Regions from separate parts of the Anaerotruncus sp. 80 genome, predicted to be linked through region 2. Evidence: riboswitches for the same ligand, from Rfam matches in the RefSeq annotation. Region 2 holds a riboswitch; the other holds the start of a gene.

Region 1 (15,760 bases), on a different contig from region 2:
GGAAAAACTCATCGAAAAAATCAAAGAAGCCTGAGACCTTTTATTCACCGGATAAAAGGTCTTTTGGCGATATCCGTCTAATTCTTAGGGACAGAATACAGGTTACTGCGAAAACAAACAGAACCAGAAGTGCGCCGCAGACTGTAATAAATCCTATTGGCACTGTAAAGGTGCATTTTACTATCCCAATTCCCTGTAAGAACAAAGCTGTCAGCGGATTGATAATTAAAGCACTGATGATAAGCCCTACTGCTGCAGATAAAATCACAACAGGCATAAAGCTGAGCGCCGTCTGCAAGATCAGTTGCCATGTTGTAAATCCTAAGGCTTTCATAATACCATAATCTTTCTTTTTTCTATTGAGCATAATCCGAACTAGCAGGTACAATACGAATACCGTAATCAGAAAGCTCAATGCTAGAATTGCAATGACAATTATCTTCATCAACGAAACATAGACCTTCGAACCGCCTATAACAGCTGAAGCCACATTAATGGTGGTATTAACCTGCGTGCCGAAGGCTTCACTGATTTCTTCGTGAAACTCATCGATATCCACGCCTTCTGCCACATCAATATAAAAGCTAAGATTCTGTAAATCAGCCATTCTTTCATAGCCAGATCTCGTCAAAAGACAGTCCTTGCCCAAATTATTGGAAATCTGCGTCAGCCCGCAGATGAGATATACCGCCTCTTTACCACCGGCACTCAGCGTAATCTCATCACCTATTTCCAAATCTTTTTCCCCAGCATACTTGCCAGCAAGCGCCACCTCATTATCATACTTTGGAAATCTTCCGTCAAACACCACATTCTGATTATTTACATCGTTAAAATCGTCACAGCAGGTCATCATAAGAGCGACCCCGTCTTTATGGCGAACCTCCTCGCTGTGATAAAGATACACCTTCTCCACCTTCTCATCTTCTGCAAGACGCTGTAAAAAAGCATCTTCTGCGCTATGGTCGATGCTGATACAGGAATCCGCTGTTTCTCCTACGATTAGATTAATAAATGGCTCCATATTGACAATCATATTTTCTCGCATGAGTCCTGAGAATACGATAAACAAAGACAATACTAACACCGTAATTGCAGTCACAATATTTTGCTTTCGCTGTGACAGCCCTGCCTTCAGTCCGAGAGCAGCTGTTAGTGAAAAACGAGTCCTTTCCAGAGGAATGTAGCTCTTTGCAAAACTGTGAGTCCGTATCCCCTGACGCAGCGCTGTAATCGGCTCCAGCTTTTTTATGCGCCGCGCAGAGAGCCATACGACAAAGGATACGATGAGAGTCAACAGGCAAATCGTAATTACATATGGCATAGACAGAAAATGCATTTTATACGGTATGCCAGTCTGCGATATCATCATGTTGTTTATCATCGGAAAAATCCCGTAGGCAGCAGCTGCACCAAGACAAGATACAGGCAGCGCTACACCAGAAAACTGCAGGAGGAGCGATTCAACAAGCTGTCTGCTGGTATATCCCATGGCTTTCAGTGCACCCAGATTATGCATGTTTTCCTGTATATAATTGATTACATTAGAGGAGATCACTACCAGCGCAATCAGTGCAATAAAACAAGCCATAGCACTGACAATACTGGTACAAATCATCTGGGAAATATAGCGCGAAGATGTAACAAGCTCATAGGAATTGCTCACAATATAAAGGTCCGGGTATGCAGAAGATACTGCATTTTTCAAAACTGCCTCAAATTCCTGACTCTGCTCTTTATCCTTAATCCGAACAGACACCATCATAGTTTCTGCAGCGATTCCTTTATCCTTCAAAGCGTCATACCGGTCTTTGGTGAAGAGAACTGCCGTAATCACACAATTGTGAGAGCCTGCCATAACACTGTTGATAAATCCGCAGACAGGATAGTTTTCTACCGTATTTCCGATGGTGAAGTCTACGGTGCCGCCTGCTGTAATTCTGCCGTCCGTACCATAAAGCATGGGTAGATAGATCCCACTGCTACAATCTTCTTCCACAATTTCCACCTTTCCGATAGAACGGGACAGCGCGGTTTCCTTCTCTAAGATTAGCAGATTAGAATTAATCTCACCATCTCCATAGGGAAAAGAGCCTATCATCATATAGGCATCACTAAAGCTGTAATCTTCTGTCAGCACATTTGCAGTCAGTTCTTCTTCTATCGTCTTGCGAACCTCTGGGCTGCGGCTGCCAACTGCTAAGATGACATGCTCGGCATTAAGTTCTTCATGATATCTGTCAAAGTTTTCCTTATAATCCATAGAAAGCATGAGTCCCAGATTCAGCATAACAGAAGCAAGAAGCACAAGCGCAACGATAGCAGCAGTTTGCCCCTTTGCTCTGCGCAGATTGGCAGCTGCAATCAGAAAAAGTCTCTTCACGGCTACCACCCCATCTCTTCCAGAAATGCTGCAAGTTTTTCATGACGAGACTTATCGTCATGGACATAATGACCAAGATTGCACTCGCCCAAAATCATACCATCCTTTAAATAGAGGATTCGATTTCCTCTTCTGGCTGAACGCATATCGTGAGTCACCATCACAATGCTCTGTCCCTTTTCATGAAAGGATGTCAACAGATCTAGCACCGCAAGACCGGTCTTTGAATTTAGCGCCCCTGTAGGCTCGTCTGCAAAAAGGATCTCCGGCGTATTAATCAGCGCCCTGACAATTCCAACCCGCTGAGCCTCACCGCCTGAAAGCTGGGAAGGAAATTTATGCAGCATTTCCTCAGAAATGTCAACAAGCTTGCACAAACTTTTTGCTCTTTCAACCAGCTCCTGTTTCTTCTGCTTCACAAGAAGACCCGCAGAAAGAATATTATCCATCACCGTCATACCGTCAATAAGGTGAATCTGTTGAAACACAAAGCCGCAGTGTTTTCGTCTGAACACAGCAAGCTGATCCTGATTCAAATGAGAGATATCCTCATTACTAAAGGTAATTTTTCCAAGGGTCGGCGTATCCATGCCAGACAGCGCATATAGAAGCGTCGATTTACCTGCGCCGCTGGCACCCATAATTACAGTAAAATCTCCTTCGTAAAGGTTCAGGTCGATATTTTTAAGAACGTGCTGTAAAGTTCCTCCATTAGAAAAGGACTTGCTCAAATTCTCCGTCTCCAGCAGTATATTTTTCATCATAAAACCTCCATTTCAGCTTCTATTCTACCGCTGCAGCTGCTTAACAGTCTTTAGCAAATCCTTAAATAATCCTTAAATCTTCGCTTGCACTTAGCGCAATCTCCACGATGACCTTAAGGCCTTGTGCGCCGTTTGCTAACTTCAGACTTCCGCCCATTTCCTGCATAATATAATCCGCAATATAAAGGCCCAGTCCTGCGCCGGAATGCTCGCCCGCATTACTGCCCCGCTTAAACTTCTGCTTTAGCGTCTGCAGTTCCTCTTCCGCAACCCCGCCGCCACAGTCTTCTATGACGATGCGTAGATGCTTATGCTCAACTTCTGCAGAGGTTTCGATTTCAGTATCTGCGTATTTATATGCGTTGACAAAGATATTATCAAAAACCTGCTGCAGCCGCAGTAAATCCGCGTAAATCAAGCATTCTGGAATCTTTGGAACTTCGGTGCGGTGCAGATAATCAGCGCTAGCCAAAAGACCAAAAACCGCTCCGCTTTCTACATCTGCCGGCGTAACAGAAAGCTGCACAAGTTCTTCTAACGTAGCCGTCAAGAGATTATTTGTCAAAGCCGTAATCTGGTCAGCTTTTTCAACAATTCTTAGATAATTCTCTCTCGTTTTTTCATCAGCGGCAAGGGCGGCACCCACCTCTGCTGCAGCTTTGATACTAGCTACTGGTGTCTTGATATCGTGGGAAAGCTCAGCGACTAGTTCCTTTTTGCTGCGATTTGCCAAAGCCTCCGCTTCTCTTGCCTTTTTCAGCTCCACTCTCATCATATCAAAGGCTTCTGTAAAAGCACCAAAGATATTTCTTCTGTCCATTTCCAGCGGTATATCCAGGTTACCCTTCGCCACTTGCTTTGCAAAGTCACTCAGTTTCGCAAAAGGTTTTATCACCACTTTTGTAAGATAAGCAAAATACACAAGACAAATTAGAAGTTGCAGAAAAATCACGGCAGAAAGCGCCCAAATTAAGCGCCGCTGATTGCGCTGAAAAACTTCTGCAGATGTATTTTTGATAATCACCTTTCCCAAAACAACGCCGTCGATTTCCACGTCAAGTATAGTGTCACCGTGTACGATGGCTTTATGTATCGTATCGCTTTCTCCATGGGCTGTCCGAAACAGCACGTTACCTTCTGTATCAATGACTGTATAGTCCATCCCTTCAGCCTGCTGATGATGAGCCAAATCCGTCCAGTCCTCCTCCACAGACTGCAGTACACGATTGACTGCCACGCTATCCTTAGAAAAATCTTTGCTGGAGCCTGCCGCAAAGAAAAGAATACCCAATTCCGCTACAAAACAGATGATGAGAGAAATGACAAATGCTCTATTTTTCATTGATTTCCCCCACAAATTTGTAACCTTCACCCCAGACCGTCAAAATATATTTAGGATTTGCAGAATCTCTTTCAATTGCAGCTCTAATCTTTCTGATATGTACATTGAGGGTGCCGTCTCCTGTGAATTTGTCTTCCCAAACATTTTCAAAAATCTCTTGTTTAGACACTGTACCGCTGCTTTCCATCAAATAGACCAGAAGCTTAAATTCCATAGCAGTAAGCTTTACAGGCTCGCCGCCTGCAAAAACCTCACGGGCAGTAAAATCAACACGAAGATAACCGTCGTCGTAGCAAGTATTTTGCGCTCTGCCGTAACGCTTCAGCACCGCTTTCACCTTCGCCAGAAGTACGCCAAGAGAATAAGGCTTCTGTATATAGTCATCACCGCCGATGGAAAGTGCCGCAATTTTATCATCGTCGCTGCTTCTTGCAGAAATAAACAGGATCGGAATATCCGTCGTCTCCCGCAGCTCTTTACACAAAGAAAAACCGCTGCACTCACCAAGATTGATATCTAAAAGAAGCAAATCAATTGTATGTTCACTTAAAAATGCCAAACATTCAGCGCCGCTGTACACCGCTTCTGTTTTCACATCGAAGAGATTGAAGTACTCCGCCGTGCTGTCCGCCAACATTTTTTCATCGTCTACGATTAAGCAATTGTAATGCATGTCCTACCACCTTTTTCTCTATTGAATGCTCTTATTATAACCGCTTGGAAAAAGAATAGCAAGAAGGCACTTGCCTTTGGTCCCTCTGACCCTGGCAAGTGCCTTTTCATCTACTTCAAAATCTCTGCTACAGTGTCTTCCACCAGCTGATCGATTTTCTCAAAATCCATATTTCTAATATACATCTTCTCTACAAGATCGTGGGTCTCCTTGGCTCTTGCCAGCGCATCCATGGCCTCCTGAATCAAAGAAGCGTACAGTTTTGAGAGTTTCCCGATGATACCTGCGTTCTTTTCAGCGAAGTAAGTGCTCTGATAATCGCTGATATCCACCATAGTGATTTCTTTCAATGTGCCTTCTTCCCCGGTGATTTCCCAAGGCTCCAGATCGTGCCACTTGTTTGTGGTGATGAATGCAAGACCCAGCTCAGGCACCAGCAGATGTTCCAGTTTATAGGCAGGATCCATCGGACAGTAGAAGCTTTCCACGTCGAAGCCGCGGTACACAGCACCATCCTGCAACACGTTCATAAAGCTTGTATTGCTGTAGCCCTCCGGTACGTTAATCAGGTAGATTTTCTTGGACTGCTGCAGCAGGGTTTTCAGATAGGAAATACTGCCCTCCCATGTGAGACCCGTTGCAAAGAATTTTTTTACTGCACCAGACTTAAAAGAAATATCATATTTCTGATATTCCTGACCGATGATATCTGCAGCCAACTTGTAAATCTCAGAAACCTCAATTCCGTCATCGTAGATGGTTGCCATGCTATCGTAAATTTTCTTTGCTGCCGCCAGATAATTATAAGCGATTTTGTACCATCCGGAGCATTCTTCGTTATAGCGGATGATGTCCTCCTTGCAGTCTGCGATTTTCTTGTCGTTCCAGAATTCTCCGAAGTTAATGATGTAATCAACAGCTCCCGGCGTAATGGGATCTATAACATGAGGGCTGGTACCGTCCACAAAAGCGATTTTTCTATCTGGCAGAATGATTCCGTCCAGGGAATTATCGTCTGCAGAGCAATGCAGAAAATCTACACTTTCCCCCGCTTCCGAAAGTCTTTTGCCCACCTTCTTTAAAAAAGTAGATTTTCCTGTGCCGGGACCGCCTTTAATGCAAACGATACGGCTTGCCTCACGCTGTCCAAGAATGTATCCGTAGTAAGAGAAAAATCCCTCTGGCGTATTATTGCCAGGGAAATAGTGACGTATGATAGACAATGTAATTCCTCCAATCTATTTCTGATTCTCTATCATATGAAGGAACCCTTGTCACTTGTTCCAACTGAAAAAGCGCCTTCCTAAGAAAGCGCTCTTTATAATCATTATTAGAAGTAATAGCTATCTTCCGGCGAAGGCTCTGACTTTGCAACCAGATGACCACTGGCTAAATCGTAAAATACCACTCGTGTGACGTAAAGATATGTCAGCATAAAGAAAACTGGAATAGAATATACCAAATCAATAATTTCGCCAACTATGCCAGGAATTATTGGCATAAATGCGCTCGGAATTGCGGCCAGAATTGCCCAGCCGATAAAGGACAGCATCAGGCAGAAAAACTTGCCCTTGTTGCCATTCATCATACGTTTGCTCTCCTCGATACATTCCATAACACCCTTGTCTGGATGATCAGCAAGAACATAGAATGCCTGACTGTAACGAATTGCCGCAATAATTCCTGGAACTACCAAAAGCAACGCCCACAGGGCAATGAAGATATTCTGTACGACAAACAGACAAAAAGCCTTTGGAAAGTTCTCAAATCCATTGAAAATGCCTGCTGGATTGCTTTCCTTTCTGCGGAAAAATCCAATCATAAAACTGCAAAGTCCCAGCTCAAAGGCGCCGGTCAGCACTAGATTATACAGTCTGGCTACATAAGAAAGACTAATGGATTGTTCAAAAAACGTATTATAGTAATTGTAGGATGCAAAAGGCATTAGATAGCCTAAAAGAACCGGAATTGTCATTGTCATTACATAGTACAAAAACACACCGATTGCCACCTGAGGCCAGCAGCCTTTCAGAGAGCTGCGCGCAATAGCACGAATTTCAGAACTGGTTTCTCTTACAATAATATTGTACATATAAAAACTCCTTATTTTAAACTCGATAAAAATATTATATAATATCTGTAGAATAAATACAATTGAAATCGGAGAATTCCTATGGAAAAAACCTTAATTATTACTTCACACCTTGAACACGCAGATAGTCTGACCGTTGATTTTTCTGAGTTTAATAAGATTATCTGTGCCGACGGCGGTCTGCTTATTGCCCAAAAACTGGGGCTTTCTCCTGACTTTCTCATCGGCGACTACGATTCCATGAACGTACCTTCTGGCGATGTCATCAAGCTTCCCATGGAAAAGGATATGACCGATAGCGAAGCTGCCATTGATCTGGCAGTTTCCAAAGGTTATAAAGATATTACCCTCCTCGGCGGGCTTGGAGGCCGCTTTGACCATACCATGGGCAATATCGGCATGCTTGCAAAATTTTGCGGCACAACCATTCGTCTTAGCCTTATTGATGGACAAAATTACCTCTTTATGGTTGCGCCCGGCACTTACACGGTTCCAAAAAACGCCTATACCTATCTGGGTATTATCAGCTACGGAGACGATGCAAAAAATGTCACCCTCCGCGGTGTCAAATATCCACTAACGAATCACCACCTGACGAATAAAACCACTTTAGGTGTTAGCAATGAAATTATCTGTGATTCTGCTACAGTTTCTTTTACGGACGGCATGCTTCTCATTATTCTGTCCAAAGACCTGTAAAATTAACCATTGACAAAATGGAAAAATCGCACTATCCTTATTATTGTATTCGCTAGGGGAGCTTTTGCTGAGAATGACTGTCAGCCTTCGGGCGCAGCCAGACCCTCAACACCTGATGCAGTTAGTACTGCCGTAGGGAAGCATTGATTATATCACATATGCCAGGTTCAGTTCCCCTCCAATCATTTACAAGATGGAGGTATTTTTTATGTTCAAAAACATGCAGGGATTCTTTGAATCCACCATTGGTCACGTTATCATCATTGCCGTGATTGTCGTATTTTTTGCTTTGATTCTAATTCCGTCCAAGGAAGAACGGGAAAACAAATCACAAAAGCCTGATGCAAAGGCACTGACGATTTCTGCCCTGCTCGCTGCGCTGGCACTGGGGCTTGGACAGCTGAAACTCTTTGAAATGCCATTTGGCGGAACGGTTACGGTATTTTCCATGCTTCCCCTCGCCCTCTGCGGCTATTTTCTGGGGACCCGCCGAGGCGTCATCTGTGGCTTTGTCGTGGGACTTTTGAATCTGCTGTTCAGCCCTTACGTCATTCACCCCGTGCAGCTTCTTGTGGATTATCCCTTCGCTTTCGGCGCTCTGGGACTTGCCGGCGTATTTAAGGATAAGAAAAACGGTCTTGCAAAAGGCTACGTGCTGGGACTCTTCGTGCGTTATATCTGTGCAGCCCTCTCCGGCATTGTCTTCTTCGGCAGCTATGCACCTGAAGGATTTAACGCGGTTACTTGGTCTTTATGGTATAATTTCACCTATCTTGCCGCTGAAGGAATCCTGACATTGATAATTATTTCACTTTCTCCTGTGAAGAACGCTTTTGAAGGGTTGAAAAAGAGCTTATAAAGTGTTATATTATTAACAAGGACTATTTTTCTATATATGTAAGAAGGAGAAAAAACATGTACGAGAACATCAAATACGAAATAAAAGAAAATATTGCTTACGTTACCATTAACAGACCGAAAGCAATGAACGCGCTGAACATGGATGTACTTACTGAGCTTTATGACGCTTTCACCAAAATTGAAACAGATAAAGACGTTCTGGCAGTTATTTTAACTGGCGAAGGCAAAGCCTTTGTTGCAGGCGCTGATATTGCGCAGATGCACCAGCTCACTGCCTTGGAAGGTCGCCAGATGATGATTATGGGTCACAAAGTAATGAACCTGATTGAAAACATCGAAAAGCCTGTAATCGCTGCAGTCAACGGATTTGCTCTCGGCGGCGGCTGTGAACTCGCCATGGCATGTGACATCAGAATCGCTTCCGAAAAAGCAAAATTCGGTCAGCCGGAAGTTGGCCTTGGCATTATCCCAGGCTTTGGCGGCACACAGAGACTTGCTAGACTGGTCGGCAAAGGCATGGCAAAATACCTGATTATGACCGCTGAAATGATTCCTGCTTCTGAAGCGTATAGAATCGGTTTGGTTGAGAAAATCTCCGCACCTGAGGAATTAATTGCAGAAGCCGAAAAAGTTGCTAAAACCATCGCTTCTAAGGCTCCTATCGCTATCGCAACTGCTAAAACCGCTATCAACAACGGTTACGATATGGATATGAAATCCGCAAGCAAATTTGAAATCGAAACCTTCACCGCTGCCTTTGGCTCCGAAGACAAGACAGAAGGCATGGCTGCTTTCCTGGAAAAGAGAGCACCGGAATTTAAGAATAAATAAATTTCGCAAGAAGATAAAAAGTGCACCAATAGCCTAAATTTCAGGTCTAATGGTGCACTTTTTAACACCTACCAGCAAAATCATCGTGCAAATTCCGCTGACCGCAAGTGGCAGATAAAAACTCATGCTTCTTGAGAGCAACATAGCACCCGGCAGCAGCCCTCCTGTAAATAGAGTTTGAAACAGGATAGAAAATGCCCCTTCGCTGACTCCCATAGCGCCCGGCAGCGGCAGTGCAGATACAGAAGCAAAAAGCACCGCCTGCAAGAAAATCACAGTTACAGCCGAATATCCTGACAAGCCTAAGCTTAAATAAATCCAGTAAGGAATGCTGTACATAGCTATCATCTGTACAACTGTCGTTACCAGGGTCTTAACAAAAATGTTTTTATTCTGCTTTAAGAAAACCGCACTCCTTTGATATTCCTGCAGCGCGCTGGTCAGGGTTTCTTCCAGACGTGCTCCCCTTTCCTCACTGCATTTCTTTGCAAACTTTACAAATAAACTAACTATCTTTTCAGCCACCTGTCCACAAAAAATTGCACAGATTAGTACTATCATCGCAACCGCATTGAGGCCAACTCCAAAAAACAGCAATACCTTCATATCCCCCATGGACGCCGAAATTGTATCCTGCACAGCAAAAAAACCAAGTACAGCTAACACAATGGTTACAATCTGATAGCTGAGCAGTTCAAAGAGCAGCGCCAGCGTTCCATGGGACAGATTTACGCCGTCCCTGTGCATAAAATAAAGCTGCAGCGGCTGTCCACCGGAAGCAGACGGCGTCACAGAACTTCCAAAGAATCCGCAAACAGCATATTTGATGCCGCAAAGCACAGACCTGTTCTTTTCAAAAAGCTGCAGACAACGTCCAATGTTCAGTCCCTCTCCGAGAAGAAAAATCCCCATAGCACAGATCGCCAGCAATAGATACTTTATATCTGCCCCTGATACAGCTGACAAAATCTGTGACGGCTGTGTTTCCCGAAAGATACTGTAAAAAGTCAGCAATAATAGTATCAGAAATAAGCCGCCGTTTTTGCATAATTTTATAAAGCTAATTTTCATGTCTATACTTCTCATCTATGGTTTCAAATCTGTACCCTTCTTCCAGCCAAAGGGGAATGGTTTTCTTTAACGTCTCAATCATGCGAAGAGGTGCATCGTTTTGTACTGCTCCATCGCCTCTGCCGTCGTGGAGACAGATAGTACTCCCCGGCGATGCGTGCTTTAGCAGCCGGTACTGCATTTGTTCTTCATCAGAGTCTTCCTCCCAGTCACCGACCATCACGTCCCAAAGAACCTTTTGCAGACCGTGACTTTTAATCTGCTGCAAGGTAGACCAGTTGACGTGTCCCCAAGGCGGTCTGTAGTATTTTACGTCAATGCCCAAATCCTCCATGATTTCCAGGCTCTTCTTAAAATCCCAGCGGGTATAAGATGGTGTCTGTATCATTGCACTTTTATGCTCCAGAGAATGGATTCCCACAGTGTGCCCTTCCTGTGCCATTCGCAAGACGAGATCAGAATTATCCTCCGCAAATTTTCCTACTACAAAGAAAGTCGCTTTTATTTCATACTCTGCCAGTAAATCCAGTAATTTTCCTGTATACGCAGAATGCGGACCATCATCGAAAGTCAAATAAAGCACCTTTTCTCGTATTGCCAGGGACTGAATTGCATCTTCTGCGTTCTGCTTAAGCCTCTGTTGCACTTTTCCAAGCTGCGACGGTATATAGCTGTAGCCTGCTGCAATTCCCATTCCTAGCAATGTCGTTATTAATAATTTCTTTTTCATGCAATCAACCCTTTACTAAATCCTTTTCCTATTTCCTGCATATTTTTCTTCATTGTCTCCAGCAGTCTGTCATGTCTGAGCAGCTGTAAAATATCTTCTGCTTCATCGGCATAGGTGTCCCATAAAACCCTGCCAATGTTATGATCTTCAATATACTTAGCATTGCCAAACTCCTGTTCAAGAAATGGTTTTATAATATAAAGAGGTGTCTTTGTCGCAATTGCTTCAAAGGTCGTAATACCGCCTGCCTTCGTAATAATCAAATCCGCCCGCTGCATATAGTGGTTAACTTCTTGTGTATACCCAATGACTTCAATTGCTGGGAATTTTTTCTCAAGTTCCCGCTTCAGTTTCTCGTTTTTTCCTGTGATTACAGTTACTTTTATATCACGACACTTTGATAGCTTTTCCAGGAAATCCTCCGAAGACGGTATAAGCCCTAGGCCTCCACCCATGATGAGCACCTCTTTCTTGCCGGTATTCTGTTTTTCGTACTCCTGATAAAAACATTGTCTTACCGGGATGCCTGTGATTTCAATCTTCTCTTCGCTGACCCCTTTAGAAAGCAACGCATTTTTCGTCGATATATCCCCAACAAAGTACTTGTCTGTTTTCGGTGCAATCCACTCCTCATGCGCAGTAATATCCGTGATATAGGTATAAAGCGGTATACTGCACTGTCTCATTTTCTTGTAAGAGGAAATATACTGGGAACATACAGGAAATGCTACCACGATAGCATCCGCATTATGTTCCTCTATGAGTCTGTCAATTTTTCTGGTAAAAGTCAGCTTCAGCGGCACCCCACTATTCTTTCCTGCTGCCTTATTCATCGCATTATAAAGTCCCGAGCAACGGCTTACCATAAAATTAAACCCCTGATAAATCGTTTTACTGAGTACAGGAAACATATAGTCGATAAAATCAATCGTCGTTACCTTTGCATCTCTGTTTTCTTGTAAAATCTGTTCTTTGATTGCTTCGGCAGCTTTAACATGCCCCATGCCGAATCGTCCTGTCAAAATTAGAATGTTCATATCCTCTACCTCTTTTGATTTATGATACTACCATAGTACAACATAAATCTTAACTGCCAATGAATAGGAAATTAAGATTCATTAATGTTTTTATTACGAAATTCTTACATTGGGAAAAAATTGGGTTTACTAAGTAAATCAGATAGATTACAATAGAACAAGACGAATTTTTACAATGAGGCGATAAAAAACGTATGAACAATAAAAAACAATATTTAAAAGGTTTAAAAGATGGTACCCCTATCGCACTTGGTTACTTTGCGGTAGGTTTTACACTGGGAATTGCGGCAAAATCAATGGGCATCAATGCTTTTCAGGCTGGTCTGATGTCTTTTCTGATGCACGCTTCTGCAGGTGAATTTGCAGTATTAACAGTCATTGCAGGTCAGTCAGGCTATATTGCCATGATTATCACGCAGCTGGTTATTAATATCCGATATTTTCTCATGTCCTGCAGCATGTCACAGAAGATTAATCCGAACACTTCCCTGCCCAAAAGGCTGCTGCTGTCCTATTTTGTAACAGACGAAATTTTCGGTATTTCTGCATCAATCAAGGGAGAACTGAATCCATATTATCCTCTAGGTGCTGCCACAGTTGCTTCTCCAGGCTGGGTACTTGGAACCATTCTCGGCGCTCTGGTCGGCAATATCCTGCCTGTCAGTCTTGCAAGCGCACTCAGCGTAGCGCTTTATGGTATGTTCCTGGCAGTGGTGATTCCAGCCTCAAAAAACGACAAAGCCATCGCATTGGTAGTTTTGGCTTCCATGGCAGGAAGCTGTGCTTTTACCTTTCTGCCGGTTCTATCAGAGATTTCTTCCGGCACCAGAATTATCATTCTCACCCTGGTGATTGCAGCAGCCGCGGCAATCATCAAGCCGGTCAACACTACTGAGGAGGTGCAGTCATGAACTTCGAACAGAATACATATATCTATCTTTTGGTTGCGGCTGCTACCATTTATGCAATCCGCGCCCTGCCGCTCACGCTAATCCAAAAAGAGATTACCAACACCTTTATCAGATCTTTCTTATACTATGTGCCGTATGTGACACTGGCTGTCATGGCGTTTCCAGCTATCATCACGGCAACCAGCAGCTTAATTTCAGGGATGGTCGCCTTTGCCGTTGCCGTTATCGTAGCGTGGTTTTCCGGCAATCTCTTCACGGTTGCTCTGGCATCCTGTGCAGCAGTGTATCTGGTGGAACTTTTCTTATAAAAAAGCCCCGGCATTTCCTATGTGCCGGGGTTTTCCTTTGCCATCTGATATGCAAGTCTTGGCGATCCATCTTTCGAAGAAATGATTCCGCAGTAAGTAAAACCACACTTCTGAATCAAATGCTGCATAATTTTGTTGTCCTCGTGGGTATCAATACGAATATTGTCAATCAAGGTAAATCCGAAATCCACACACTGCTGCAACAGCCCTTTCACCGTGCCGTTTCCTGCGATTCTGTGAATGGTTCCGTAGGCTCTGTCGTTTAGCCACTGACCGCCGTCAATTCTGTCGTAGGTCGGATCAGCACCTATAATAAAAGCAAATACGCCACAGATACTGCCTCCATCTTCCATGACGTAAAGATTGCCCCTTTTCATATCTCCCTCCAAAAGTTCTTTTTCGGGGTAACCCCAAATCGCCCACTGGGTTGGATTTCCGTTTTCCGACATGAAATTTCTGGCATAGGCATAGATATCCAAAATCTCTATAAAATCCGTCTCAGCGGCTTTTCTGATATTCATAAGCAGCCTCCTTATTCTTCTCTCGTTAAATGGGTGAACTGTGCACCAACTAATTCTGCCAAATCAACCGGTGAAAGCTCTATCTGCAGTCCTACCTTACCGCCACTGACGCAAATCCTCTGATGATTCTTCGCCCTTTCGTCAATAGCAGTCGGAAATAATTTCTTCATACCGACCGGAGAGCAGCCGCCTTTGATATAACCGGTAATTTTCGTAATATCTCTCGCATGGATCATTTCGATATTCTTTTCTCCAAAATGCTTCGCCGCCTTCTTTAGATCCAGTTCACATGCCACAGGAATCACACAGACGTAATTCTGTCTACTATGTCCTACGAGAACCAGAGTCTTAAATACCATATCAGGATTCTGTCCTACCTGCTCTGCCACTGAAACACCATCTAAAAAGCCCTCCGGCGCTTCATAAGTATGTAGCTGATAAGCAATCCCTTTCGCCGCCACCATGCGTACCGCATTGGTTTTTGGCTCTTTTTCTTTCTTTGCCATGTCTGTATCCTTTTTTAATGAAATCCATATTATTCTATCACAGGAACGACAAAGTGACAATAACTTTGAATATATCTTCCAGTTTTCGTAAAAACTCTGTTGGGTTTTCAAAACTGCCAAAAATGGTTTCTTTTTGCGGACAAAATCGAGATTTTGAAAATCGTTTGAAGAAAAGATGAAAACTGGAAATAAAATACATTGCAACAAGTGCTGAAATTTACAGCTAACATTTTTTCATTTTAACACCGAAATTAAAACATCGCACTGCAGGTTTCCCGTGCAGTGCGATGTAGTTTTCATCAATGATACTGATTAGCCCAGTAATCCAGCGCCAAACATTGGTGCGAATACTACGGATACAATTGTCATCAGCTTAATCAAGATGTTGATGGAAGGACCGGAAGTATCTTTGAACGGGTCACCTACAGTGTCGCCTACAACAGCAGCCTTGTGAGGTTCGCTTCCCTTACCGCCGTAATTTCCTTCTTCGATATATTTCTTAGCGTTATCCCATGCGCCGCCTGCGTTGGACATCATGATTGCAAGAAGTACACCTGCAGACAGTGCACCGCCCAGCATACCTGCAAGAGCTTCAGCACCTAAAATAAATCCAACTGCTAAAGGCGCAATGATTGCCATCAGACCTGGCATAACCATTTCTTTCAGAGCAGCACCAGTGGAGATATCTACGCATCTAGCATAGTCAGGCTTGGAAGTGCCTTCCATGATGCCTTTGTCTTCTCTGAACTGTCTTCTAACTTCTTCAATCATCTGGTTAGCTGCTTTACCTACAGAGTTCATTGTCATAGCAGAGAACAGGAACGGCAGCATAGCACCCAGGAACAGACCAATAATTACGATTGGGTTCAGCAGGTTAATTCCTACTTCGGAAATGCCTGCTACTTCTGCATAGGATACAAACAGAGCCAGTGCAGTCAGAGCAGCAGAACCGATAGCAAAACCTTTACCGATTGCAGCGGTAGTGTTGCCTACAGCGTCTAATTTGTCGGTGATTTCTCTAACTTCGTGTG
Region 2 (15,760 bases):
AGCCGCACTCAGCTCCGCTGATAGAGGCATTGGTCTTAATCAGATTTCCGATAAGCCCCGCCGTTGCCAGCGCATCCACAATCTGCTCATCGGAATACTTTCTGTTTTTCTGCATGTAGTAAAGGGTTGCCGGCACCACACCGCAGGAGCCGCAGGTCGGTGCAGTTACCACCATACCACCGTCCGCATTTTCTTCACTGACCGCATAGGCAAAAGCACATACCAGCCTGTTTTCTCTCGTCTGCGGGCTTTCATCAATATGATTCTGGCGATACAGATACCTAGCCTTTCTCTGAACGGAAAGCCCGCCCTGTAAAGTGCCTTCTGCAGAAAGCCCCCGGCGCACAGTTTCTTTCATCTGGTTCCAGATTTCATGCAGATAATCACGAATTTCTTCGCCTTCCGTCTCATAAACATATTCACAAAGGCGAATATCCCTCTCTCTGCAGTAAGCATGTATTTCCTCAAAGGATTCCAGCTTATATACATCCTGCGGCTTTGCAGGCTTTTGCCCTTTGACGGCAATACGTCCGCCGCCCACGCTGTAAATTTCCATCTGACATGTCACACTGCCCGCAGCGTCCAGCGCTTCAAAAAACATGGTGTTAGGGTGCGGCAGCTCTTCGTCCGGTGTATCACTAAAAATCATTTCACACTTGTCAGAGCCAAGTACATCTAAAATCGCTACATCGGTCATATGACCCTTTCCCGTCTTTGAAAGAGAACCATACAAGGTAACTCTATAGCTAGCAGCATCTTTTGTCTCCTCTGCAAAAATTTCCGCTGCCAGGGTCGGTGCAATGGTGTGAGAACTGGACGGTCCTCTGCCGATTCTGTATAATTCTCGAAGTGATTCCATAATATTCCTTCTTTCTTTTTTAGACTTAAATCAAATCATTTCATCTAGCATTATATACGGAAATCTCCTTACCTCGCAACCCTAAAATTATCTGCCTACCGCAAACAATATGACGCCCAAAACCAGCAGTCCAAACCCGCCCCAGCCTTTTGCTGAAAGTTTTTCCTTCAAGAAAATCCGGGACAGAATGATGGAAATCACCATGCCCATACGGTAAATAGTCATAATGACCGCCGCTTTTCCAAGGAAAAGAGCCTTATACACCAGCACATGACCGGCTCCGGAAGCTGCTGCGCCCAGCAGAATAAACAGCCATGTCTTTGGGGAAATTTCCCCAAACTCTCTGCCCTTTCCTTTCTTCGCCAGCAAAAGCCAGAGCATTACAACCACGATGATGTAACGAAAAGTGGAAGTCACATTGGTGTCGATAGGCTCAGTATCCGACTTTACGATGACATAGGAAATAGACGCGCAAACCGCGGAAAGTCCCGCAAAAAGAATCCATCGCTGCTCACTATTCCAAAGACCTTTGCCTGAGAGCGCTGCAAGTTCCTGTCTGTCCATCATCAGTAAGGTTCCAGTAATAATCAATGCCGTTCCAACCATCATGAATACAGTAATTTTTTCTTTGATAAATACCGCACAAAGAATCATGGAAATGACGATGGTAAGACTTTGAATGGCAAGAAATACGCTGACACTGCCGCCTTTGAGTCCCAGAAAATAAAATGCCCATGAGATGGACAAGACAATGCCGGACGCAAGTACCGAAAGCCATGTGCTCATGGTCATATCACTGACCTGCCCGAAGCTGCCAGAAAAAAGTGCTGTTCCTGCAAAAGCCGCAAGAAGCACCGTATTTGTCACCGCACCGGTCACATAAGCATCGGCGTCCTTAATTCCGATTTTAGAAAGTATGGTTGATACACCGATAAACAGCGTAGAAATCACCGCAAGTAAAAGCCACATAAAAACAGGCTCCTTTCGTTTTGTTTCCAGTAGTTTAAACGAAAAAAGCCCGTTTTATGTCATTTTAATTACATTCTTTTCAGAAATACTTCATAGCCTCTCTTGGTTTCGTAAACGTCAGCTTTGCTGGTTACTTCCCAAGGTGCGTGCATGTTCAGTACCGCTACACCGCAGTCGATAACGTCCATGCCGTAAAGCGCCAGAATGTACGCAATCGTACCGCCGCCGCCGATATCGACTTTACCCAGTTCTGCCAGCTGATAGTGGATTCCTTCATCGTCCATGATATTTCTGATTTCAGCAATATACTCAGCGTTGGCGTCGTTGGAGCCGGATTTGCCGCGAGAACCTGTGAACTTACTGAATACCATACCGCGACCTGCAAAGGAAGCGTTTTTCTTTTCGTAAACGTCTGCGAAGAGCGGGTCGTAAGCAGCATTTACATCAGAGGAAAGCATTTTGGAGTTAGCCAGCACTCTGCGCAGCGTAAGCTCGCTATACTGCCCCATTCTATCAAGAAGTTCTGCTACTGCATTTTCAAAGAACTTGGATTCCATACCGGTTGCACCTACGCTGCCGATTTCTTCTTTATCTACCAGAATGCAGCATGCCGTTTTTTCTATATCTTCCACGTCCAGCAGGGCTTTCAGGGAAGTAAACGCGCAAACTCTGTCATCCTGACCGTAGGACATAATCATGCTGCGGTCAAGCCCTGTATCTCTTGCCTTTCCTGCCGGAACCACTTCCAGCTCAGCAGAGAGAAAATCCTCTTCTTCCATGTCATATTTTTCTTTTAATAGCTTCAGAATAGTTGCCTTTACAGCATCCTTTTCTTCACCTTCAAGGGGTTTGCTGCCGATGAGTACGTCCAGATTTTCGCCCTCGATGACAGAGCCCGCCTTCTTTTCCATCTGTTTTGCGCCAAGGTGCGGTAGCAGATCTGTAATACTAACGACAGGATCATTTTCATCTTCACCGATTACGACATTGACTACCTGTCCGTCTTTCTTAGCAACTACACCGTGAATGGCAAGAGGCATTGCTACCCACTGGTATTTCTTCACACCGCCGTAGTAGTGCGTATCCATGTATGCAAAATCGGAGTCCTCATAAAGCGGATTCTGCTTCACATCCAGTCTCGGAGAGTCTACGTGAGCGCCCAAAATGTTCATGCCGTCTTCGATATTCTTTTTGCCGATGTGAAACAGGGCAATGGTCTTGCCCATGCAAACCGCATAAACCTTATCGCCAGCCTTCAGACTTTCTCCAGCTTTGATTACGTCCGCCAGGTCTTTATAGCCCGCAGCTTTTGCCATTTCGATGGTATTCTTTACACATTCTCTTTCGGTCTTGCCTTTGTCTAAAAAATCCTTATACTCTTCGCAAAGAGTCTCAAGAGCCTTTAAATCATTTTCCTTATAGCTTTTCCAAGCGTTTGGTCTTTCCATTTGACATTACTCCTTTACTTCTTTCTATCCTTTATCTTAGCCCAAAGATTGAGATAATGCAAGGAAAGATTTTCCTTACGCCTCTTCGCCATTTTTTCCAAACCGATTTACCCCATAAACACCTGCAAGTACCAGCACCGTTGCTATAATCTGGGTTTTCGTAAAAGTTTCACCCAGATAAAATACTCCGCCAAGGACTGACGTTACGGAAGCTATGCTTGCGAAGGCGGCACGCTTTGTCGCACCGATGATAGAGATGGAATAATTTGCGCAAAGAAACGCAATCAGATTGCACCCTAAAGACAGATACAAAATGCACACCAAAAAACCGCTGTTATGTAAAGGCAGGGTCAGAAATTCGACAACCGTTCCGTTCATTGCATGTTCCACAAGGGCGCAGCCGGTAAACACTACCGCGCCGCTGACAATCATCGCATAAGTTTTTTCTGCACTGTTAAAGCCTTTGATATTCTGGGAAGTAATAGCGTACGCTGACTCGCTGCACATGGCAACAAGCAGAAACAAATATCCAAGGAAGCTGCTGGAAGTCGTCAGCTCACCACCCATTCCAATCATCACTGCGCCGGCTACAGTTACTACCATGCATGCAATCTGCAGCTTGGTCGGCTTATCCCGCAGAAATACTGCACTAAACAGCATAGTAATAATAGGAATGCAGGCAAGAAGCACTCCGCTTTCCGCCGCCGTAGTTCTCTGCACGCCCAGAGTTTCCATGATGAAATATAAAACCGGCTGAAAAAAGCTGAGAAGCAGAAGCGGCTTCAAATTTTTTCCTTTTAAATCGATTTTAATAATGCCCAGCACTGCGCAAATGGTCATGGCGAAAAACGCTACGATGGTACGCCACGACAGTAGTGTAAATACCGACACATCGTTGACGCACATTCTAATAAAAATAAAGCTTAGTCCAAAGAGAACTTCGCTGAAAACTGCAATAATAATTCCCTTGCTGTAAACGCTCTTTCCCTGATTCATGGCAATTCCTCCTAGCTCTAGCCAACTCTAGCTTATATTGTAGCATGAAGAAAAAAGCATTTAAAAGGGTGTAATTTTAGAATGATTGGTATAATACCTATTTCATTGGAAATTTTCTAAAACCATGCTATGCTGCAGCTTATCACAGTAAAGCCATGAATCCCTTCTCTTCCCCACGGCAAAGCGTGAATTCAATTTTGACATATTTTTCGTGCCTTTGTCATATCCTTCGTCTTGCCTCGCATTGACTTTTTCTGTCCCATCAAGTAAACTAAAGAAAACAAAAATCCCACTGGAGGTGTTATCATGAAAACCATCGGCATGATTGGAGGTCTGTCCTGGCATTCCTCTCTGCAAATGTACGAATACATCAATCACTATGTCGCAAATGCACTGGGCGAATACAACTGCGCCAAAATGGTTCTCGCCAACGTCAACCTGCAAGATGTTTTTATCACCCGCAAAGATGAACAGGAGCAGGTGCTGCTGGAAGGCGCACGCCAGATTGAAGCCGCAGGCTGTGATTATTATATTATCTGTTCCAACACCATGCACAGGCATGCTCCATTCCTGCAGGCGCACATAAAAACGCCGCTGCTGCATATCGCAGACGCCACTGCTGACGCAATTCTCGCAAAAGGTATTTCCTGTATTGGTCTCATGGGAACCCGTATCACCATGGAAGAAGATTTTTATCGCGGCAGGCTGGAGGAAAAAGGTCTGAAAGTCCTCATCCCCGAAGAAGACGACCGGGCGTTTATCGACAAAGTACTCTTTGAGGAAACTGGCTTTGGTATTGTCAAAGAAGAATCCTCAAAGAAATTTTACAGGATTGCCGAAAAGCTGACTGCTTCCGGCGCAGAGGGCGTTATCCTCGGCTGTACCGAAATCGGCATGCTGATGCAGCAGGAACACACCGAAATCCCACTCTTTGATACGACAATCATACACGGAGAAACCGCCGCAAAGATGGCGATTGAATAAACTAAAAAACAGCCGCTATCGAAACGGCTGTTTTGCTTATTTTCTTATAATATATCAATATGTTCCCCTGCCAGAGCTTTGTTCATACTTCTGACAGCGCAGAACTTTCCGCACATAGAGCAAGTATCTTCATGTTCTGGTTTTCGTTCCTCACGGATTGCCTTTGCCGTCTCAGGATCAATGGCGCATGCCCACTGTGCCTCCCAATCCAGCTCTCGTCTTGCATCAGCCATACGGTCGTCCATTTCACGAGCCCCGCGAACACCCTTTGCGATATCCCCTGCGTGGGCTGCGATTTTGGAAGCGATAATCCCCTGTTTTACGTCTTCCACGTTCGGCAGTGCCAAGTGCTCTGCCGGGGTTACATAGCATAAAAATGCTGCGCCGGAAGCTGCTGCGATAGCCCCGCCGATAGCAGAGGTAATATGATCGTAACCCGGGGCAATATCTGTCACAATTGGACCCAGCACATAAAATGGTGCGCCGCTGCAGATGGTCTGTTGCAGCTTCATATTCGCCGCAATCTGATCCATCGGCATATGTCCAGGTCCTTCTACCATTACCTGCACATCTTTTTCCCAGGCACGCTTTGTCAGTTCACCCAGACGCACCAGCTCTTCAATCTGGCAGACATCGGATCCATCGGCAAGACAGCCTGGACGGCAGGCATCTCCCAGAGAAATAGTTACGTCGTACTCTCTACAGATATCCAAAATTTCATCAAAGTACTCGTAAAACGGGTTTTCCTCACCGGTCATAGTCATCCATGCAAAGACCAGAGAGCCGCCGCGGGAAACAATATTCATCTTCCGCTTATGCTTTTTGATCTGATCGATGGTCTTTCGGGTAATGCCGCAGTGCAGCGTTACAAAATCCACGCCGTCTTCTGCGTGCAGTCTCACTACATCGATAAAATCTTTCGCAGTAAGCGTATCCAGATCCCGCTGGTAATGAATCACGCTGTCATAGATCGGCACCGTTCCAATCATGGCAGGGCATTCCGCTGTCAGTTTGCGGCGAAAAGGAATTGTATCTCCGTGAGAAGATAAATCCATGATGGCATGGGCTCCCATATTGACTGCCGCCATGACCTTTTCCAGTTCCACATCCATATCCTTACAGTCTCTGGAAACACCCAGGTTCACATTAATCTTGGTCTGCAGCATAGAACCGACTCCCTCCGGATCGATACATTTGTGATTTTTATTGGCGCAAATTGCCACTTTACCAGATGCCACAAGAGGCAGCAGTTCTTCTGTCGTCATGCGCTCTTTCTTTGCTACAATTTCAAGTTCCGGGGTTACAATCCCTTTGCGTGCAGCTTCCATCTGTGTTGCATATGCTCTCATTTTCGTTTTTCCTCCTTACGTATCTTCGGACATCTGCAGCCGCCGCAAAAAAACAAACTGCCAATGTCCCCGCAGGTCCATTGGCAGTAAATCGTCCATATTTCCCTACGTTGGCATTATCCAAATCAGGTTGCAGGTCGAAGCAGTATCAGCTCCCTCTCAGCCCATTACTATGAGCTCCCTTTTTTATGTTTATATATTTATCTTAGCACTGTATCTTACAAATTGCAAGAAATTCTTTACAATCCGATGCGGTGGCACGCGACTGCGGTATGCGTTACGCAGCTCGCCATCCGCAAGACGCATTTATCAGCCGCACTTAGAAAATCCACAGTTTCTGCAGATCACACAGCCGCCTTCATGTTCCACTACACTTCCGCATTCCGGGCAAGCATGAATCTCACTGGCAGATGCTGGTACTTTCTGGCTCTGCTGTGCAGGTACTGCTGCAGCAGTTGGTGCTACCGACGCTGCGGTTTCACCTGACTGTTCCTCAATAATCTTAGAAACTTTCATAATCACCCTTGCGATAGCGTCTGGACAGGATGTGCAGCCCATGCCCTGCTGTCTGATGGTAGACGGACATCTGATTCCCTTCAGCTGATCATAAACTTCCTGAATAGAGATACCGCTGCGCAGCGCTACCGATACCAATCTCGCTGTAGCTTCGCTCTGGCTTGGGCAGCCGCCGGCTTTTCCCGTACTGGTAAACACTTCGCAAATGCCGTTTTCGTCGTAGTTGGTCGTCACATAAAGGCTTCCGCAGCCGATTTTCATCTTTTCTGTAAAGCCGCGGGTTACGTCAGGACGCGGACGCGGTTCGATATGACCGTAGCGTTCCTCCTGGCAGGTCGGGCAAGCTGCCGCAGTCTGCGCAGATGCACCTTCTCTGTTTACCTTGCCGATATTAAGTACCTGCTCTTCTCTGCTGCCGTCACGATAAATAGTCACACCCTTGCAGCCTTCTTTGTATGCCAGAAGATATGCCTCTCGCACTTCGTTTCTGGTGGCTTCCTTAGGGAAGTTTACAGTCTTTGAAACGGCGTTGTCCGTATGGCGCTGGAAAGCTGCCTGCATTTTAATGTGGTCAATCGGCTTGATATCGTGTGAGCAAACGAAAACATCGCGCACTTCCTGCGGGATTTCCTCACAGTGAGCGATAGTTCCCTCTGATGCAATTCTGCGAAGCAGTCTGTCGCTATAAAGCCCCAGTTCTTTCAATTTCTCTGTCAGAACCGGATTCACCTCGATCATCTCTGTGCCATCCATAATATTGCGGATAAACGCATAGGCGAAGACCGGTTCTACACCGGAAGAACATCCGCCGATGATAGAAAGCGTGCCGGTCGGAGCGATGGTAGTCACCGTCGCATTTCTCATAGCAGCCCCATCCTTTAAAGTGCTGACCGAGAATAACGGGAAAGTTCCGCGCTTTGCTGCCAGCTTACTGCTTGCCGCATGACCTGCCGTATTGATATACCCCATGACTCTTTCAGCAAGCTCCACAGCTTCATCAGAATTATATGGAATACCCAGCATTAAAAGAGCATCTGCCCATCCCATTACGCCCAGTCCGATTTTACGGGACGCACGGGTCGTTTCTGCAATCTTATCCAAAGGATAATTATTGGCATCGATGACATTGTCCAGAAAATGCACTGCCTGCTCTACAGTTTCTCCCAAAAGACGGAAGTCAAATTCATAGCCCGTCAGCGTTTTTCTCAGCATCTTCACCAAGTTAATGGAGCCCAAGTTGCAGCTTTCATATGGCAGCAGCGGCTGTTCTCCGCACGGATTGGTACTTTCAATTTCGCCCTGCGTCGGGGTCACATTATCGCGGTTAAGCCTGTCCAGGAAAATAATGCCCGGCTCTCCGTTTTTCCACGCATGGTCAACGACAAGGTCGAAGACCTTTTCTGCGCTGAGATGTCCTACCGCTTGCTTTGTCTTCGGGTCGATGAGATCATAATCACTCTGGCTCTCTACCGCTTCCATAAAAGCTTCCGTAATACCAACACTAATGTTAAAATTTGTAATCTCTTTATTGTCTGCTTTGCAGTTGATAAAGTCCAAAATATCCGGGTGATCAATTCTAAGTACACCCATGTTAGCACCTCGTCTAGTGCCACCCTGTTTCACAGCCTCCGTTGCCGCATTGAATACCTTCATAAAGCTGATAGGTCCGCTGGCAACGCCGCCCGTAGATCTAACGGCTGATCCACTCTGACGAAGTCTTGAAAAAGAAAATCCCGTACCCCCACCAGACTTATGAATCAATGCCGCATTCTTTACAGAATCAAAGATTCCTTCCATACTGTCTTCCACCGGCAAAACAAAGCAGGCTGAAAGCTGCCCCAAAACTCTACCCGCATTCATCAGAGTCGGGGAGTTTGGTAAAAAGCGCAAATCCGTCATCAGTTCGAAGAACTGATCGCTGAGCGCCTTCGTATCTGTCGTGTTATCGTATTTTGCATCTGCTGCAGCGATGGTATCTGAAACTCTGCGAAACATACCTTCTACTGTTTCCGTCAGGTTACCTTCTCCATCTTTGCCCAGATATCGTTTTTCCAGTACTGTTAAAGCATTCTTGCTGATTTCTGAAATTGCCATATTTTCCTCCGCTATACACTTTATATATTGTCACAGAGATAATTATATCACTATATGTAGTGTATAGCAACAAGTTCTTCCAACAAATTCACGATAGCTTTATAAGAAGACTGCGCACGCCGCAATTTATCCTATTTCTTAAAAGACTAGCAGCGGAACGAAAGAAATCCTAAAATAGGTCAATTTCCCCTATTTTTTGTAGGTCAATTTGCCATAATAGTTCTAGAAAGGAGGCGTGACAGTGAATAGACTCAAAGAACTTCGAAAGAAAAAAGGTCTTACTCAGGTCAAAGTGCAAATCGAAACCGGTATAGACCAGGCTGACTATTCAAAGATGGAGCATGGCAAACGCTATCCTACAACGGAGCAGGCAAAGGAACTGTCCTTTCTCTTTGAAACCAGTCTCGACTATATCTATGGCATCACTGACGATCCCACGCCTTATCCCAGATCAAAGAACGCCGTACCGAAAAAGAAGCGAAAGGATTCAGAGCCTAAAATATAAAACCTCCAGAAGCTGCACCATACAGGGTGTCATCTGGAGGTTTTTGTTTTGTTTCAGGAATTATTTTACTGTCACTTTGCACGTTTTGGAAAGTCCGTTACTTGTTTTTACAGTTATGGTTGCTGTACCTTTCTTTTTCTTTGCAGTAACCACTCCTTTGCTGTTTACGACAGCAATAGTCCTGTCTGAAGAAGTATAGGTCAACTTTCTGCCGTTGACGCCACTCTTAGAAAGAGTCGCTTTCAAGGTAAAGGCTTTCCCCTTTGCGAGACTCTTCTTCGAATAGTTCAGTTTTAGACTGCTAACCGCATTAACAGTGCAGGTTGCTTTCACCAGTACATCATTTCCTGCTGCGTCCACCGCATATACCGAATAAATGCCCGGAATGGTTAGGGTTTTGCTGACCGTCCCATCTGCACTCAAAGAAAGCTTGGTGCCTGCCCCGCTTCGGAAGTAGGAAAGAGACTGACTGCCCCTAGCATATCGCACAGTTGGCAAAAGACCACTGTCATCGCTTGCTGCGATTTTCAGTTTCTGTTTATAGGAACCGCTGATTTTAGATACCGATGCTTTTAGCTGCGGTGCCTTGACATCAATCTGATAATCATCTTCACTGTAATCTGTCAGCGACTTATATAAATCCAAAAATCTTCCCGACACCACTCTTCCGTTTAGAGAACTCTTTCTCTGGGCGCCGGAAAGAAGCAAATGGCGGATACCTGCTGCGCTGATATCTTTATAGTAGGAATGCAGCACCGCTGCCGCCCCCGTTACAAAAGGAGCCGCCATGGAGGTTCCTGACATATCATCATATTTATTGTTAGGAATTGTACTGTGAATCACGGTTCCTGGCGCCGCAATATCTACAGATTTACTGCTGTAATTGGATCTACTGTTCAGTCTGCCATTGCTCTGTGCATTGCCGACACAGATTACATTGCTCAAGTCATAGCAGCCCGGATAAATCGGCTTATTGTCCAGATTCAGTCCATCATTTCCTGCTGCGCAGACAAACAGCATATCTGATGCCGCAATGGTCCTATACAAAGTCTCATCGTCGACATAGGAACCCATGCTCAAGTTGCAGATATCTGCACCGTTTCTCTCTGCATAGCGAATAGCTCTAACCACATCGTAGCTGTCTCCAAGTCCCTTCGGACCTTCCAGTACCTTTAAATCCATGATGGAAACTTTGCCTGTAGCAGAGGCAATTCCGGCAATCCCATTCCCATTATTAGTAGCTGCGCCGATAATGCCTGCACAGTGAGTTCCATGGGCATAGTAGTTGTTGATTGCGCCATCGCTGAGAGGTCTGTTTTTGGCAAAATCATATCCATGAACATCATCCCGATAGCCGTTTCCGTCATCGTCCTTATCATTTCCTGGGGTTTCTCCAGAATTTACCCAGATATTTGCAGCTAAATCGCTATGCGTATAGTCCATACCGGTGTCGATAACTGCCACTACAGTTTCGCTCATTTCATTCAGATGTTCCATGATAAAATCATAGCTTTCTTCAAAACCGATATCCACGCCGGTTTCTTCATTATGCAAGCCCCACTGCAAGCCATAAAAAGGATCATTAACCCTTGTCGCTTCATATACAAAATTCGGCTGTACAGAAAAGTTCTCTGCCTGCGCCTCCAAATCCTCTCTAATCTGATCTTCTGTAATACCGTTTTTGACCTTAATCAGTGCCAAATCGGTTCCATCAAAGCTGATGTCCTCTACATAAGACGGCAGCTTCAGCTCTGACAAATCTGAAGTGGCTGTTAAGATATATTCCTGCTTTCTGACCTCTGCAGAGGTATCTCCTGCTGTATCCGTACCAAAAGAAATCACCGGCACCATAGTTACACCCAGTGCCATGGCTAAAAATAAAACTATGCCTTTTTTCTTTAACCTTTTCATTCTGTTGCCTCCGATTTTTCGCTTCTTTTCTCCTCCATCCGCTCCTCTTTTGCAATATTGACTGCCTTGATGTGCGGCATTTTATGATTCGGATCGGTGAGGAATACGTACAAATATATAGTCGCAATCCCTACCAAAACAAAAGCGTCTTTATAAAGCTCTCTGCTAATCAGCACAGCCGCCATTCCCATGGTTGCACTAACGCCGTAAAGCATCAACACAGCTCTTCGCTGTCCGTATCCCGATGCCATCAGCCTGTGATGCAGATGACCTTTGTCCGCTTCCATAATCGGTCTTTTATTTACAAGCCTACGTAAAATAGCAAAAAACGTATCAAAGATTGGAATTCCCAGCACCACGACCGGCACTACAACTGCAATGATGGTCGACCGTTTCAGCGGTCCTACCACCGACAGAGCAGCAATCATAAACCCGAGAAACAGCGAGCCTCCGTCTCCCATAAAAATCTTTGCCGGAAAAAAGTTAAAGGGCAAAAATCCCAAACATCCGCCGGCAAGAGTCAGCATAGCAAGGCAAACAATCATCATACCATACTGATCTCCATGAATATAGGCAACATAGGCAATGCAAAGGGCAGAAATCGCTGCGTTTCCAGCCGCAAGTCCGTCCAGTCCGTCAATGAGGTTGATGGTATTGGTAATCCCTACAATCCAAAGCACCGTCACGATAAAGCAGACCACTTCCCCGAAAAGGAGCTTTCCTTCTCCAAAATAGTTTGCAATGAACTTAATCCGAAGCCCCATATAATACATCAAAATCGCAACCAAAAGCTGACCGCCGAACTTCAGTTTCGCGTTCAGATTCTTTAAATCGTCAACCACACCCAGAATATAGATCATAGTGCCGCCAATCAAAACCGGTATCATCTTTTCATTATCGCCTGCATAAATTGCAAGAGAACCGATAGTTCCCACGAAGATTGCCAATCCACCAAAGCGAGGCATTGCCTTGGTATGCATCCTTCGTCCGTCTTTCGGCACGTCAATCGCACCGATTTTAGGAGCAATCTTAATCGCAACCGGCGTAAACAAAAGTGCCAGCGCAAAAGCTGTTACAAAAGCCGCCAGTAGCGTCAGTCTCGTAATTTCCATAAATTTGTTATCCTTCGTACTTGTATTCTATTAGTCCAGCATGACGATCTTAAGACCCGCTTCATCTAAAATCTCTACAGAAAGCTCATCTGGATAACCCTCTTTTACCACAATGCGTTTAATTCCTGCGTTGATGATCATCTTTGCACAAATTACGCAAGGTTGATTGGTAACATAGATGGTCGCATCTTCGATGCTCTGGCCCAGCGTTGCCGCCTGGATAATCGCATTCTGTTCCGCATGAAGCGCTCTGCAAAGCTCATGGCGCTGTCCCGATGGAACTCCCATCTTCTGACGCAGGCAGCCACCCTTTTCGTCGCAGTGGGCAATGCCTCTGGGCGCGCCGTTATATCCTGTGGCCACAATATGCTTGTCCTTTACAATAACTGCTCCAACCTGTCTGCGCAGGCAGGTAGAGCGCTTTGCTGTCAACTCTGCCATCTGCATAAAATATTCATCCCATGTAGGTCTGTTATCTTTTGCTAAAATCTTCGTATCAGCCATGATCGTCGTTCCTTTCTTTCATTGGTTTTTCATCGTAATATATTTCCACCAGGTACAAGCCCTGGGGTGGTGCTGTGTGCCCCGCTCTCTGTCTGTCTGCCGACTGCAGAATTGCCGGAATGTCCTCTGCAGACTTCTTCCCTTGTCCAACTTCTACTAAAGTACCCACAATAATCCGCACCATATTGTAGAGAAAGCCATCGCCGGTCACCTCTATGTGCATCTCTCCTGCCACAGGTTCTTTGATCTGAAGGTCATATATCGTGCGCACGGTAGTCTCGCGCACGGTTCCCCCCGCAGCCTGGAAACAAGCAAAGTCATGAGTTCCCTCGATAAAAGCTGCTGCCTTACGCATAGGCTCTGCTGCCAAAGCGGCTTTCAGGTGGTAACAGTAATTTCGCGAAAACGCGCTGGCTGCGCTGCCATGTCTTAAGATATACCGATAAGTCTTCCCCTTGGAGTCAAACCGTGCATGAAAGTCTGCCGGCATTTCTTCTGCCCTGATAATCCGCACATCACCACAGGCGTATCCGCTTCCCAGACTCCCCGCCAAATAGTTATTGACTGCCAGAGGGATTCTGTCAGTAGGAATCCCAAACTCACCCCGGAAAGACGCCCGCTGGGAAAGCGCATGCACACCGGCGTCGGTACGACTGGTACCGTTTATCTGTACCGGCTTTCCGCATACATGGCTCAGCGCCTTCTCCAGTTCGCCCTGCACCGTCCGCACGCCAGGCTGTCTCTGCCAGCCGGAGAAACCTGTTCCGTCATATTCAATCGTCAAAAGAATATTTCTTTCCATGTTTGATTCTAATGCCTTACTTTCTCGGAAGCTCAATCTGCTTGTTGTCCTTAGACTCTCTGTACAGGGTAAATTTTCTTCCGATGGCCTGAACAAACTCTGCTCCCAGTTTCTCAGCAATCTCGTTGGCGGTTTCTTTCGGGCTCAAAGTGCAGCCCTCCTGAATCTTCACTTTTACCAACTCTCTGCAGTAAAGTCCGGTGTCAATTTCCTTGACGATATTCTCCGTCAGTCCCTGTTTTCCAATATATACCGTAGGGTCTGTGGTCTGTGCAAGTCCTCTCAAAAAACTCCTCTGCTTGCTTGTAATCATAAATCTATCCTCATTTCATCTTAATTCTGCATTCAATCCGTTATAGTATACCATAAAACTTGTCACTTTGTGCGAAGAAAACGTAAAGTTTAGAAAAAAAAGAGGACGCTGTCTGGCGTCCTCCTTTCATTATACGGTTATTATTTCTTTGTCCAAAGTCTGTTTGCGTATTTGCACTGTTTCAGCGCTGTCTTTGCAACCAGCTTTCCGTCTTTATCATAGACCCTGATCTGAACCTTGTAATAATACATCTGACCTTTCTTACCAATTGTATTGGTGTAAGTATTACCTGTCTTTGTCAGCATGCTCTTGTAACCCGCTGCCTTCTTTGTGGAACGGAAGTACATGTATTTTACAGTATATCCCATTTCCTTCAGTTCTTTAATCGCCTCGGTTGTGGTCTTGTCTGCCTTGACAGTAACCTTCACGTTTTTCTTGCTGGTCTTAGCAGAACGCGCAGTCAGCTTCATCTTGGAAATCAATCCTGTTACTGCTTCAGGACCTGGGTCAAGCGGTGTGTCTGGATCTTCAATATCGGTATCATCTCCGTTACCTCCGCCTATAATACCGCCTGCTGACGGATCCTTCTGATAATCAGCAGTGTAATACCAGAGAATTTCATCACCATCATGGACTTCCCAACTGGTCAGTCCCCTGTCAGGCAAAATGCCATTGACCTTATAGAGCCAGCCAGAATTTGCGCCCACGGTCATTTCTCCCAAGGTCACGCCGTCTTTAGTCATAGACTTTACATAGCCCTTTTCAGCGCCTACCTGCGTAATTCCGCTACCGTCCAGCGCTTTTACAAAGGCATGGTAAACAGTGCTGCCTTCTTTTACGGTGACGGTTTTCTTTTCCAGCCACATACCGTTATGACTCTCAACGCTTACAGACACGGTGATATCCTTGTGACTGTCATCCGGTGCCGGCGGTACCTCTACAGTGCCCTGACCGGTTGCATGACCTGGACTAACAGCTGCATTCCCAAAGTCATAGAAGTTGTACGCATTCTGTCCGTCATACTTTTCCAGTGCAATCAGTGCACGGAAACCCTGTTCCGTCGCCAGAGCATTATCACTGCCTCCGTAGGTAAACTTCAGTGTTTCCTTGTTGACATAGCTCAGCATGCCATCCACGACGCTGGCGCCAGAGGCTGCTTTCCATGCAAATGGATTTTCACCTGCTGCCAGAAGTCCGATGATCACCATAGCGTCTGCATTGGCATTGCCAAAGGAACCGTTATCCTGCTGCGCCGTTTTCAGCGCCGCAAGAATCTGTTCTACGACCGCCTTCGCCTCTGCGTCTGTATCACAGTAAGGTGCCAGAGCCGCCAAAGCTGCTGCTGCCGTGTCTACATCGTGGTAGGTCTCGCCATTCCACTGATAGCTGAACAGTCCG

Evidence for each region. Region 2 has a riboswitch for thiamine pyrophosphate ahead of thiC (phosphomethylpyrimidine synthase ThiC). Riboswitches for the same ligand answer to the same signal wherever they lie in the genome.
Region 1: another riboswitch for thiamine pyrophosphate. It lies ahead of thiT (energy-coupled thiamine transporter ThiT); the one in region 2 lies ahead of thiC (phosphomethylpyrimidine synthase ThiC).

Annotation. Positions count from the first base shown of each region.
Region 1 covers NZ_QWES01000023.1:34,671-50,430, forward strand. Annotated here, with positions in the region: gene D1155_RS11995 (RluA family pseudouridine synthase) at 1-34, shown strand, start outside; gene D1155_RS16115 (ABC transporter permease) at 41-2,383, opposite strand; gene D1155_RS12005 (ABC transporter ATP-binding protein) at 2,386-3,144, opposite strand; gene D1155_RS12010 (HAMP domain-containing sensor histidine kinase) at 3,209-4,489, opposite strand; gene D1155_RS12015 (response regulator transcription factor) at 4,479-5,162, opposite strand; gene D1155_RS12020 (ATPase) at 5,273-6,385, opposite strand; gene D1155_RS12025 (DUF975 family protein) at 6,493-7,254, opposite strand; gene D1155_RS12030 (thiamine diphosphokinase) at 7,336-7,953, shown strand; TPP riboswitch at 7,998-8,109, shown strand; gene thiT (energy-coupled thiamine transporter ThiT) at 8,162-8,812, shown strand; gene D1155_RS12040 (enoyl-CoA hydratase-related protein) at 8,869-9,645, shown strand; gene D1155_RS12045 (lysylphosphatidylglycerol synthase transmembrane domain-containing protein) at 9,679-10,716, opposite strand; gene D1155_RS12050 (polysaccharide deacetylase family protein) at 10,706-11,446, opposite strand; gene D1155_RS12055 (glycosyltransferase) at 11,443-12,483, opposite strand; gene D1155_RS12060 (AzlC family ABC transporter permease) at 12,678-13,394, shown strand; gene D1155_RS12065 (AzlD domain-containing protein) at 13,391-13,702, shown strand; gene D1155_RS12070 (GNAT family protein) at 13,720-14,223, opposite strand; gene ybaK (Cys-tRNA(Pro) deacylase) at 14,235-14,729, opposite strand; gene D1155_RS12080 (sodium-translocating pyrophosphatase) at 15,042-15,760, opposite strand, start outside.
Region 2 covers NZ_QWES01000012.1:67,118-82,877, reverse strand. Annotated here, with positions in the region: gene D1155_RS07450 (L-serine ammonia-lyase) at 1-859, opposite strand, end outside; gene D1155_RS07445 (EamA family transporter) at 947-1,828, opposite strand; gene D1155_RS07440 (aminopeptidase) at 1,897-3,276, opposite strand; gene D1155_RS07435 (DMT family transporter) at 3,352-4,272, opposite strand; gene D1155_RS07430 (amino acid racemase) at 4,579-5,256, shown strand; gene thiC (phosphomethylpyrimidine synthase ThiC) at 5,301-6,605, opposite strand; TPP riboswitch at 6,690-6,799, opposite strand; gene D1155_RS07420 (vitamin B12-dependent ribonucleotide reductase) at 6,915-9,215, opposite strand; gene D1155_RS07415 (helix-turn-helix transcriptional regulator) at 9,457-9,720, shown strand; gene D1155_RS07410 (S8 family serine peptidase) at 9,781-11,631, opposite strand; gene D1155_RS07405 (MraY family glycosyltransferase) at 11,628-12,743, opposite strand; gene D1155_RS07400 (cytidine/deoxycytidylate deaminase family protein) at 12,774-13,247, opposite strand; gene truA (tRNA pseudouridine(38-40) synthase TruA) at 13,240-14,049, opposite strand; gene yhbY (ribosome assembly RNA-binding protein YhbY) at 14,066-14,362, opposite strand; gene D1155_RS07385 (GLUG motif-containing protein) at 14,503-15,760, opposite strand, start outside.